Linked DNA regions of Haladaptatus sp. R4. Each later gene encodes a partner of the first gene's protein in a complex. Links are inferred from orthologs where the notes say so. Each region holds a gene or a part of one and is shown on either strand. Other genes may lie near its edges.

Region 1 (3,053 bases):
TGTGGGCCGTGTTCCGGATCCCGTTACGAATCGTCTTCCGACGCTGGGTGAAGACCGCCTTCACGAAGTCGAGGAAGAACGCCTCGTCGTCCACCTCGTACTCCGGGTCCCTGGGGGTCGTCCGAACGATTGCGCTCTCGACTTCGGGTTGCGGCGCGAAGGCTTCGCGCGGGACGGTTTCCACGACCTCCACGTCGGCGTAGTGCTGTGCCGTCACCGACAGCCTGCCGTACTCGTCGCTTCCGGCCTCGGCGGCCATGCGCTCGGCGAACTCCCTCTGGAACATGAGGATCATGGGTTTGCCGAGCGGGAGCAATCGAAACGCTATCTCGCTCGAAATTCCGTACGGGAGGTTGGCGATACACGCCGAAAAGTCGGGGAGTTCGACCGACAGCGCGTCGCCCTCCACAACAGTCAAATGCCCCGCTTCACGCTCCGCTCGAAACTCGCGGCGGAGGAAATCGGCGAATTTCGGATCGCGTTCGACGACCGTCACGCGGTCGGCGACCGCGAGCAGGCGGTCGGTGAGGACGCCCGGTCCGCCACCGATTTCGAGCACGTGGTCGAGACGCATCTCCTCGGCGTACGTCGGTATTCTATCGACGACTCGGTCGTCCACGAGGAAGTGCTGGTCACGGTTCGGGTTCCCCCGCGCGCCGGCGCGTCGGATCAGCGCATCGGGGTCTCTCCGTCCGGGTTCCTCGGGTGGCGAGCGTTCCATCGTTGCCCCCTCCTACCGGAGCGAGTGGCGTAAACCCACCGAGTTGCGACTGGGAGTCGTTCCGGAAATGCGCACGGAAACGATGCGCGGAAGAAACGTAATACCCGTCAGTCGTGACGGGCGAACGTTCGGTATTTCAGATCGTCCGAGCGGATCTCTTCGAGGATCCGCTCGACGAGGACCTCCTTCGGGTTGTGAAGTCCCGAAACACGGTCTTCGAGGTCGTCGAAGCTCTCGAACGGCTTCCGCTTTCGCGTTTCCAGCACGTGGTTTCGCAGTTTCTTCCCGATACCGGGAAGCAGGTTCAACTGGTGGAGTCGGAGGGTGATCGGTTGGGCGTCGTTGTAGAAGTCAACGAACCGCCTCTCGTGGCGGTCGACGATGTCCGCGACGGCGTGTTCGAGTTCCGACTGTGCGGCGGAGGTGAGGTCATCGTAGGGGATTTCGCGCACGTTGGTGACGTTTTCGCGCGCCTCCGGGGGTTCGATCGGAATGCTGTCGCCGATACCGACGCTCTCCCCCTGTTCGAGCGTGAGTTCGAGGAGGTGGAAATCAGATTCGGTGAGGACGTAGGCGACTGGCTCTTTCTGGTATTGCGGACGGTCGTCTTCTGCCCGACCGTTCGGCAGGAAGTCGAGTACAACAGCCGACGCTTCGCTGTCAGTCTCGGATTCACTCATTGGGCTGGAATACGGCGACGAGCAACTTAAAGAATCGGTGAAGCTACTCGTACTTCGCCACGACGTTCAGTATCTCGTCCAGCTCGTCGCCCGAGAGGGTAAACCGCTCCTGTGCGTACACCGCGCGCAGTTCGTCGCGGTCCTGCGGCAGAAGGTCGGCGATTTTGTAGCCCGTCTGCTCGTCCACCTTTTCGAGTTCGAGCAGCTCGGCGACCAGCTCGCGGGATTCCTCGGCATCGAGGGCCGCGAACCGGTTGACGTGCTCGATGGCCCGGGAGAGGTTGTACGGCATCTCGCGGGTTTCATCCAGCGCACGTTCGCGCTCGATGTCCGCGAGGAGCTCCTTCGCCTCGGGCGTGGTGAGATACTCCTCGTCGAGCTTTTCCTTGAAGATAGTCATAGCTTACTTCTGTTCGCGGAGGTGTGCGGGCTGGGTGATGAGCGTCTTTTCCTTGCCACCGTCGTTGATGATGACCTTGTATGCTTTACCCTGCTTTCCGACGACTTCGCCTGTGCGACCGTTGAATCGCGGGTGGAAGCGTCCTTTTCGCACGCTCGGGTCGATCTTGAGGTGGACTTTCTGTCCGTTCTCGTACTGCTGGACTGCACGCTGTGGTGGCGAGGTGCCACGGTCGCGGGGGTTGTTCGACAGTTTTTCTCGGGTGGTGTTGTACGGTCCGTTCGAGCTCGGCATAGTCGTATGACGCTCTTGTTCAGTGACGGTTATAAAAGATACGTTCCTCGTCGGGGAAAACCGCCTCCCCGTGCCGATCGTTCACACTCGTTTTCGGTTCGTCGGTTTTGGCGTCACAGTTCGGGGTCTCAGTTCGAAGTCACCAGCGATGATGAACCGCGTCGGCCACGTGTGCTTCGTAAATCTCGTTCGTGCGCTCCCGCTCCTCGGCGGTGAGCGGCGGGAGGGATGCGGCGACGACGTTCTCCCGAATGTGGTCCGGACTGGTCGACCCCGGAATGACGGTCGAAACCGCGTCGTGGTCGAGTATCCAGCGGAGCGAGAACTGCGCCATCGTCGCGTCCTCGGGCACCAACCGTTCGAGTTCGTCCACCGCTTCGAGCCCCCGTTCGTACGGAACGCCCGCGAACGTCTCGCCGCGGTCGAAGGCTTCCCCTTCGCGGTTGAAGTTCCGGTGGTCGTTCTCCGGGAACTCCGTTTCCTTCGATAGCTGTCCGGTCAGCAGGCCGGACGCCAGGGGAACGCGAACGATTACGCCGATGTCGAGTCGGCGCGCTTCCTCGAAGAACAGCTCCGCCGGACGTTGACGGAACGGGTTGAAGATTATCTGGACCGTCTCGACACCCGGATATTCGATGGCTTTCAGCCCCTCCTCGACGCGTTCGACGCTGACGCCGTAATGGTCGAGTTTACCCTCCGCCTTCAAGTCGTCCAGCGCGTCGAACGTTTCCGGCCGATAGTAGACGTCCGTCGGCGGGCAGTGTAGTTGAAGCAGGTCGAGCGAATCCATATCAAGATTCGTCCGGCTCCGGTCCACGAACTCGCGGAGATTCGATTCCGCGTATCCGGACGCCTCGTGCGGGTCGAGTCGTCGTCCGGCCTTCGTCGCCACGACGGGCCGTTCGTCCGTCTCGTACTCCGCGAGCACGTCGGCGATGACGCGCTCGCTCCGTCCGTC
Region 2 (3,157 bases), 640 kb from region 1 along the record:
TCGCCCGGATGGCCGAGGCGTGTTTCGAACTCGCACTGGGTCGGCGCGACTCGGACGACAAGGACCACTACGCCAACAAGCGACTGAAGGTGTCCGGCGACCTGATGAAGGACCTGTTCCGGACGGCGCTGAACAAGCTGGCACGCGACGTGAAGTACCAGCTCGAACGCGCGAACATGCGTAACCGACAACTGTCCGTGAACACGGTGGTTCGGTCGGACGTTCTCACCGAGCGTCTCGAACACCCGATCGCGACGGGGAACTGGGTCGGTGGCCGCTCCGGCGTGTCGCAGTTGGTCGACCGGACGGACTTCATGGGTGTGCTGTCACACCTTCGCCGTCTCCGCAGTCCGCTCAGTCGTTCGCAGCCTCACTTCGAGGCACGTGACCTACACGCGACCCAGTGGGGTCGCATTTGCCCGTCCGAGACGCCGGAAGGGCCGAACTGTGGACTGGTGAAGAACTTCGCGCAGGCGATGGAACTCAGCCAGAACATCGAGGACGAACAGGAACTGAAACAGGAACTCTCGTCGATGGGCGTCGAGGGGATTCCCGGAATCGAGAGCATCGAAGGGAGCGCAGACTGATGAGTCAGGGACGAGAAGCCAAAGTATACGTCAACGGTAGTTTGGTCGGAACACACCCCGACCCCGAACAGCTTGCAGATCAGGTCCGCGAGGCGCGCCGACGGGGCGACGTCAGCGAGATGGTCAACGTCTCGGTCAAGGGACGCACCAGCGAGGTCATCATCAACGCCGACGCGGGGCGCGCACGCCGCCCGCTCCTCGTGGTCGAGGACGGCGAAACGCGCATCACGGACGAGGAAACCGAGGCGCTCAAGCAGGGCGACCTCTCGTTCGAAGACCTCGTCGAGCGTGGGAAGATCGAGTTCATCGACGCCGAGGAGGAAGAGGACATCTACGTCGCCGTCGATGACACCGAGTTGAACGAGGACCACACACACCTCGAAATCGACCCGCAACTCATCTTCGGTATCGGTGCCGGGATGATTCCGTACCCGGAGCACAACGCCAGCCCGCGGATTACGATGGGTGCAGGGATGATGAAGCAGTCGCTCGGTCTGCCGTCGGCGAACTACCGCATTCGCCCGGACACGCGACAGCACCTCTTCCACTACCCACAGCTCTCGATGGTGAAGACGCAGACGACGGAACAGATCGGGTTCGACGACCGACCCGCCGCACAGAACTTCACCGTCGCGGTCATGAGCTACGAAGGGTTCAACATCGAGGACGCGCTCGTCATGAACAAGGGGTCCGTCGAACGCGCGCTCGCGCGTTCGCACTTCTTCCGTACCTACGAGGGTGAGGAACGCCGCTACCCTGGTGGACAGGAAGACCGCTTCGAGATTCCGGGCGACGACGTGCGCGGTGCCCGCGGTGAGGACGCGTACACGCATCTGGACGAGGACGGACTGGTCAACCCCGAGACGCGCGTGGACGAGAACAGCGTTCTGTTGGGGAAGACGAGTCCGCCGCGATTCCTCGAAGAGCCGGACGACATGGGTGGCCTGTCACCACAGAAGCGCCGCGAAACCAGTGTCACGATGCGCTCGGGCGAATCCGGCGTCGTGGACACGGTCACGCTGATGGAGGGCGAGGACGGTTCGAAGCTCTCCAAGGTGTCCGTTCGTGACGAGCGAATCCCGGAACTCGGGGACAAGTTCGCGTCGCGACACGGACAGAAAGGTGTCGTCGGTCACATCGCACCGCAGGAGGACATGCCCTTCACGCAGGAAGGGGTCGTCCCGGACCTCATCGTCAACCCGCACGCGCTGCCGTCGCGGATGACGGTCGGTCACGTGCTGGAGATGATTGGCGGGAAAGTCGGCGCGATGGAAGGCCGTCGCGTGGACGGAACCGCGTTCACCGGCGAGGATAAAGAGGACCTCCGCGCCGCGCTGCAGGAACGCGGGTACAAATCGTCGGGGAAGGAAATCATGTACTCCGGCGTGACGGGCGAGAAGATTGAAGCTGAAATCTTCGTCGGCACCATTCTCTACCACAAGCTCTACCACATGGTGTCGAACAAACTCCACGCTCGTTCGCGTGGACCGGTGCAGGTGCTCACGCGCCAGCCGACGGAAGGACGTGCCCGCGAGGGTGGTCTCCGCGTCGGTGAGATGGAGCGTGAGGTGCTCATCGGACACGGTGCCGCGCTGGCGCTCAAGGAGCGACTGCTCGACTCCTCCGACCGCGAATGGATCTACGTCTGCGGTCAGTGTGGAATGAGCGCGGTCGAGAACATCGACCAGAACCGTGTGTACTGCCCGAACTGTGAGGAAGAAACGGACATTCACGAAATCGAGATGAGCTACGCGTTCAAGCTCCTGCTCGACGAGATGAAGGCGCTTGGCATCGCGCCGCGACTCGAACTGGAGGACGCAGTCTAATGGCAACAAGTCAAACTCCCAAGGAAATCGGATCCATCAGCTTCGGGCTGATGGACCCGGAGGAGTACCGAGAGATGTCGGCGACGAAGATCATCACCGCCGACACGTACGACGACGACGGATTCCCCATCGACATGGGGCTGATGGACCCGCGATTGGGCGTCATCGACCCCGGTCTGGAATGCAAGACCTGCGGACAACACTCCGGGTCGTGCAACGGCCACTTCGGTCACATCGAACTGGCCGCGCCGGTCATCCACGTCGGCTTCACGAAACTCATCCGCCGACTGCTTCGCGGGACGTGCCGCGACTGTTCCCGACTCCTGCTCACCGAGGAAGAACAGGAGAAGTACCACGGCATGCTCACGCGGACGAAGGAACTCGGCAACGACATCACCGACGTGACGAAGGCGGCCATCCGCGAGGCGCGGAAGAAGGACCGCTGTCCGCACTGTGGTGAAGTCCAGTACGACATCAACCACGAGAAGCCGACGACCTACTACGAGGTCCAACAGGTGCTCACGAGCGAGTACTCCGAGCGAATCGCCTCCCGGATGCAGGGCCGTGACGAGAACGGCGAGGAGGACGAGGACCTCGAACCCATGGCGCCACAGGAGTTGGCGGACAAGACGGGTATCGAGATATCGCGCATCAACCAGATCATTTCCGGGGAGTTCCGCCCGCGCGAGGCCGACCGGAAATCCATCGAGAAGGCGCTCGGTATCGACCTGACGACCGAGGACA
Region 3 (3,134 bases), 640 kb from region 1 along the record:
GTTTCATCTCCTCTATCCTTCGTATTTGTCTCACCCGAGCATCTCATCTGTCGTATTAACGATCTATATCAATTATATTGACTATTTCGGTGAGAGAGACAATTTTCCGAAATCGATTTTCACGAGGTATCGAAATTACCGAAGGGGTAGAAGGGGTAGTAAACTACGGGCGAGAGCCAACAGAACATGTAATGCTTCAGTCTACACAAGAATCGAGAATCACAGAAATCAGTAGAAATGACTCTGTTCGAGAGTTGAAAGTTCAGAAAGCGCCCGAGGCGGGATTTGAACCCGCGTCACAACCGTGACAGGGTTGTATGATGGGCCACTACACCACCCGGGCCTTCGCATTCACTTCTTTCTGGCTTGTACTCTTAAGGCTTTCCAATGACGTTCCGTATGTGGATTCGTGCCGAGCTATGTTAACGCATCCCGCTTGCCCAAACCATTTATACCAGAACGGAGTAGATAGCAGTGTTCAGTTGGCTGCCTCCGTCCGGTGCGGAGGTATTCGGGATAGCCGAGCGTGTGCGAACCTTGTTTAGCAAGCCTTAAATGAGTGCTACGTGTAATACCCTGTAGTATCTCGTGATAGCCATTTCTCCCGCTAGCCGGAAACTCGTGCACACATGGTAGACGTAAGCCAACACAAAATGGTTCCGGAGCACACCATCGTCGATTCGGACGAACTCGACGAAGTGCTCGCGGAATACGACATCAAGAGTACAGACCTGCCGAAGATCAAACGGACCGACCCAGCACTGCCCGACGACGCAGAGCCGGGTGACGTTATCAAAATCGTCCGCGACTCACGAACGACCGAACGAGCAGTCGTGTATCGACTCGTGGTGGAATAATGCAACAGCAAGATCGACGCGAACTATCGAGGGAGTATTTCTCGAAAGAACGACTCGCGGAGCATCACTACCGCTCGTTTAACGCCTTCCTGAACCGAGGCATGCAGGAAGTCGTTACCGAGAAGGGAATCATCGACACCGACATCGGTGACAAGGAAGGAGAGGAACCGGTGTTCGTCGAACTGGGCGACATTCGTGTGGTCACTCCGCGCGTGCGCGAGGCGGACGGGAGTGAAGAACTCCTCTACCCGCAGGAGGCACGCCTCCGTAACATCACGTACTCCGCGCCGGTGTTCATGGAGATGACCATCGTCAAAGGCGAAGGCGACGACAAACGCGTCGTCGATTCGACCGAGACGAAGGTCGGACGGATGCCGATCATGGTCGGCTCCGAGAAGTGTAACATCGCCAACTTCGAGGAGGACGACTTGGTCGAAATCGGTGAGGACCCCGCCGATCCCGGCGGCTACTTCATCGTCAACGGTTCCGAGCGGGTGTTGATGACCTCCGAGGACCTGGCACCGAACAAGATTCTCGCCGAGTACGACACGAAGTACGGCGACGAGATTCAGGTCGCAAAGACGTTCAGCCAGCGCCGAGGATACCGTGCCTTGGTTCTGGTCGAGCGCTCGCGTGACGGCCTGCTCGAAGTGTCGTTCCCGTCCGTTTCGGGGAGCGTCAACTTCGTCACGCTCGTTCGTGCGCTGGGACTCGAATCCGACGAGGAGATCGTCCACCGAGTCTCCGACGATCCGGAAATCGTGAAGTTCATGCTCGAAAATCTGGAGGCCGCCGAAGTCCAGACGCAGGAGGAGGCAATCGAAACCCTCGGGAAGCGGGTCGCCTCCGGGCAGGGCAAGAACTACCAGTTGAAACGAGCGAACTACGTCATCGACCGCTATCTCCTGCCGCACCTCCACGAGGACGGTGTCGAGGAGGAGGAAGTTCGCATCAACAAGGCGTACTACCTCGCCCGGATGGCCGAGGCGTGTTTCGAACTCGCACTGGGTCGGCGCGACTCGGACGACAAGGACCACTACGCCAACAAGCGACTGAAGGTGTCCGGCGACCTGATGAAGGACCTGTTCCGGACGGCGCTGAACAAGCTGGCACGCGACGTGAAGTACCAGCTCGAACGCGCGAACATGCGTAACCGACAACTGTCCGTGAACACGGTGGTTCGGTCGGACGTTCTCACCGAGCGTCTCGAACACCCGATCGCGACGGGGAACTGGGTCGGTGGCCGCTCCGGCGTGTCGCAGTTGGTCGACCGGACGGACTTCATGGGTGTGCTGTCACACCTTCGCCGTCTCCGCAGTCCGCTCAGTCGTTCGCAGCCTCACTTCGAGGCACGTGACCTACACGCGACCCAGTGGGGTCGCATTTGCCCGTCCGAGACGCCGGAAGGGCCGAACTGTGGACTGGTGAAGAACTTCGCGCAGGCGATGGAACTCAGCCAGAACATCGAGGACGAACAGGAACTGAAACAGGAACTCTCGTCGATGGGCGTCGAGGGGATTCCCGGAATCGAGAGCATCGAAGGGAGCGCAGACTGATGAGTCAGGGACGAGAAGCCAAAGTATACGTCAACGGTAGTTTGGTCGGAACACACCCCGACCCCGAACAGCTTGCAGATCAGGTCCGCGAGGCGCGCCGACGGGGCGACGTCAGCGAGATGGTCAACGTCTCGGTCAAGGGACGCACCAGCGAGGTCATCATCAACGCCGACGCGGGGCGCGCACGCCGCCCGCTCCTCGTGGTCGAGGACGGCGAAACGCGCATCACGGACGAGGAAACCGAGGCGCTCAAGCAGGGCGACCTCTCGTTCGAAGACCTCGTCGAGCGTGGGAAGATCGAGTTCATCGACGCCGAGGAGGAAGAGGACATCTACGTCGCCGTCGATGACACCGAGTTGAACGAGGACCACACACACCTCGAAATCGACCCGCAACTCATCTTCGGTATCGGTGCCGGGATGATTCCGTACCCGGAGCACAACGCCAGCCCGCGGATTACGATGGGTGCAGGGATGATGAAGCAGTCGCTCGGTCTGCCGTCGGCGAACTACCGCATTCGCCCGGACACGCGACAGCACCTCTTCCACTACCCACAGCTCTCGATGGTGAAGACGCAGACGACGGAACAGATCGGGTTCGACGACCGACCCGCCGCACAGAACTTCACCGTCGCGGTCATGAGCTACGAAGGGTTCAACATCGAGGACGCGCTCGTCATGAACAAGGGGTCCGTCGAACGCGCGCTCGCGCGTTCGCACTT

What was found.
Region 2: A4G99_RS10015 (region 1) and rpoB share a complex: the UniProt entries of both Methanocaldococcus jannaschii proteins name them as parts of the RNA polymerase complex. The link is inferred for Haladaptatus sp. R4 from one-to-one orthologs.
Region 3: A4G99_RS10015 (region 1) and A4G99_RS13270 share a complex: the UniProt entries of both Methanocaldococcus jannaschii proteins name them as parts of the RNA polymerase complex. The link is inferred for Haladaptatus sp. R4 from one-to-one orthologs.

What each region holds. Positions count from the first base shown.
Region 1 is NZ_LWHG01000021.1:98,721-101,773, reverse strand. What follows is about bases 124-3,018. They hold A4G99_RS10015 (RNA polymerase Rpb4 family protein), read right to left. Parts: upstream 1,802-3,018; coding sequence 1,445-1,801; downstream 124-1,444. Other genes in these bases: A4G99_RS10005 (aldo/keto reductase), read right to left, coding at 2,235-3,018; A4G99_RS10010 (50S ribosomal protein L21e), read right to left, coding at 1,805-2,095; A4G99_RS10020 (DUF655 domain-containing protein), read right to left, coding at 829-1,401; A4G99_RS10025 (16S ribosomal RNA methyltransferase A), read right to left, coding at 124-721. In the rest of the region: more of A4G99_RS10025, read right to left, coding at 1-123; more of A4G99_RS10005, read right to left, coding at 3,019-3,053. UniProt on the Methanocaldococcus jannaschii protein: DNA-dependent RNA polymerase (RNAP) catalyzes the transcription of DNA into RNA using the four ribonucleoside triphosphates as substrates. This subunit is less well bound than the others.
Region 2 is NZ_LWHG01000021.1:739,382-742,538, forward strand. What follows is about bases 1-2,999. They hold rpoB (DNA-directed RNA polymerase subunit B), read left to right. Parts: upstream 1-586; coding sequence 587-2,413; downstream 2,414-2,999. Other genes in these bases: A4G99_RS13270 (DNA-directed RNA polymerase subunit B''), read left to right, coding at 1-587. UniProt on the Methanocaldococcus jannaschii protein: DNA-dependent RNA polymerase (RNAP) catalyzes the transcription of DNA into RNA using the four ribonucleoside triphosphates as substrates. The Rpo2 subunit (Rpo2N and Rpo2C in this organism) is implicated in DNA promoter recognition and in nucleotide binding.
Region 3 is NZ_LWHG01000021.1:737,556-740,689, forward strand. The notes cover bases 159-3,134. They hold A4G99_RS13270 (DNA-directed RNA polymerase subunit B''), read left to right. Parts: upstream 159-856; coding sequence 857-2,413; downstream 2,414-3,134. Other genes in these bases: A4G99_RS13265 (DNA-directed RNA polymerase subunit H), read left to right, coding at 630-857; rpoB (DNA-directed RNA polymerase subunit B), read left to right, coding at 2,413-3,134. In the rest of the region: A4G99_RS13255 (group I intron-associated PD-(D/E)XK endonuclease), read right to left, coding at 1-47. UniProt on the Methanocaldococcus jannaschii protein: DNA-dependent RNA polymerase (RNAP) catalyzes the transcription of DNA into RNA using the four ribonucleoside triphosphates as substrates. The Rpo2 subunit (Rpo2N and Rpo2C in this organism) is implicated in DNA promoter recognition and in nucleotide binding.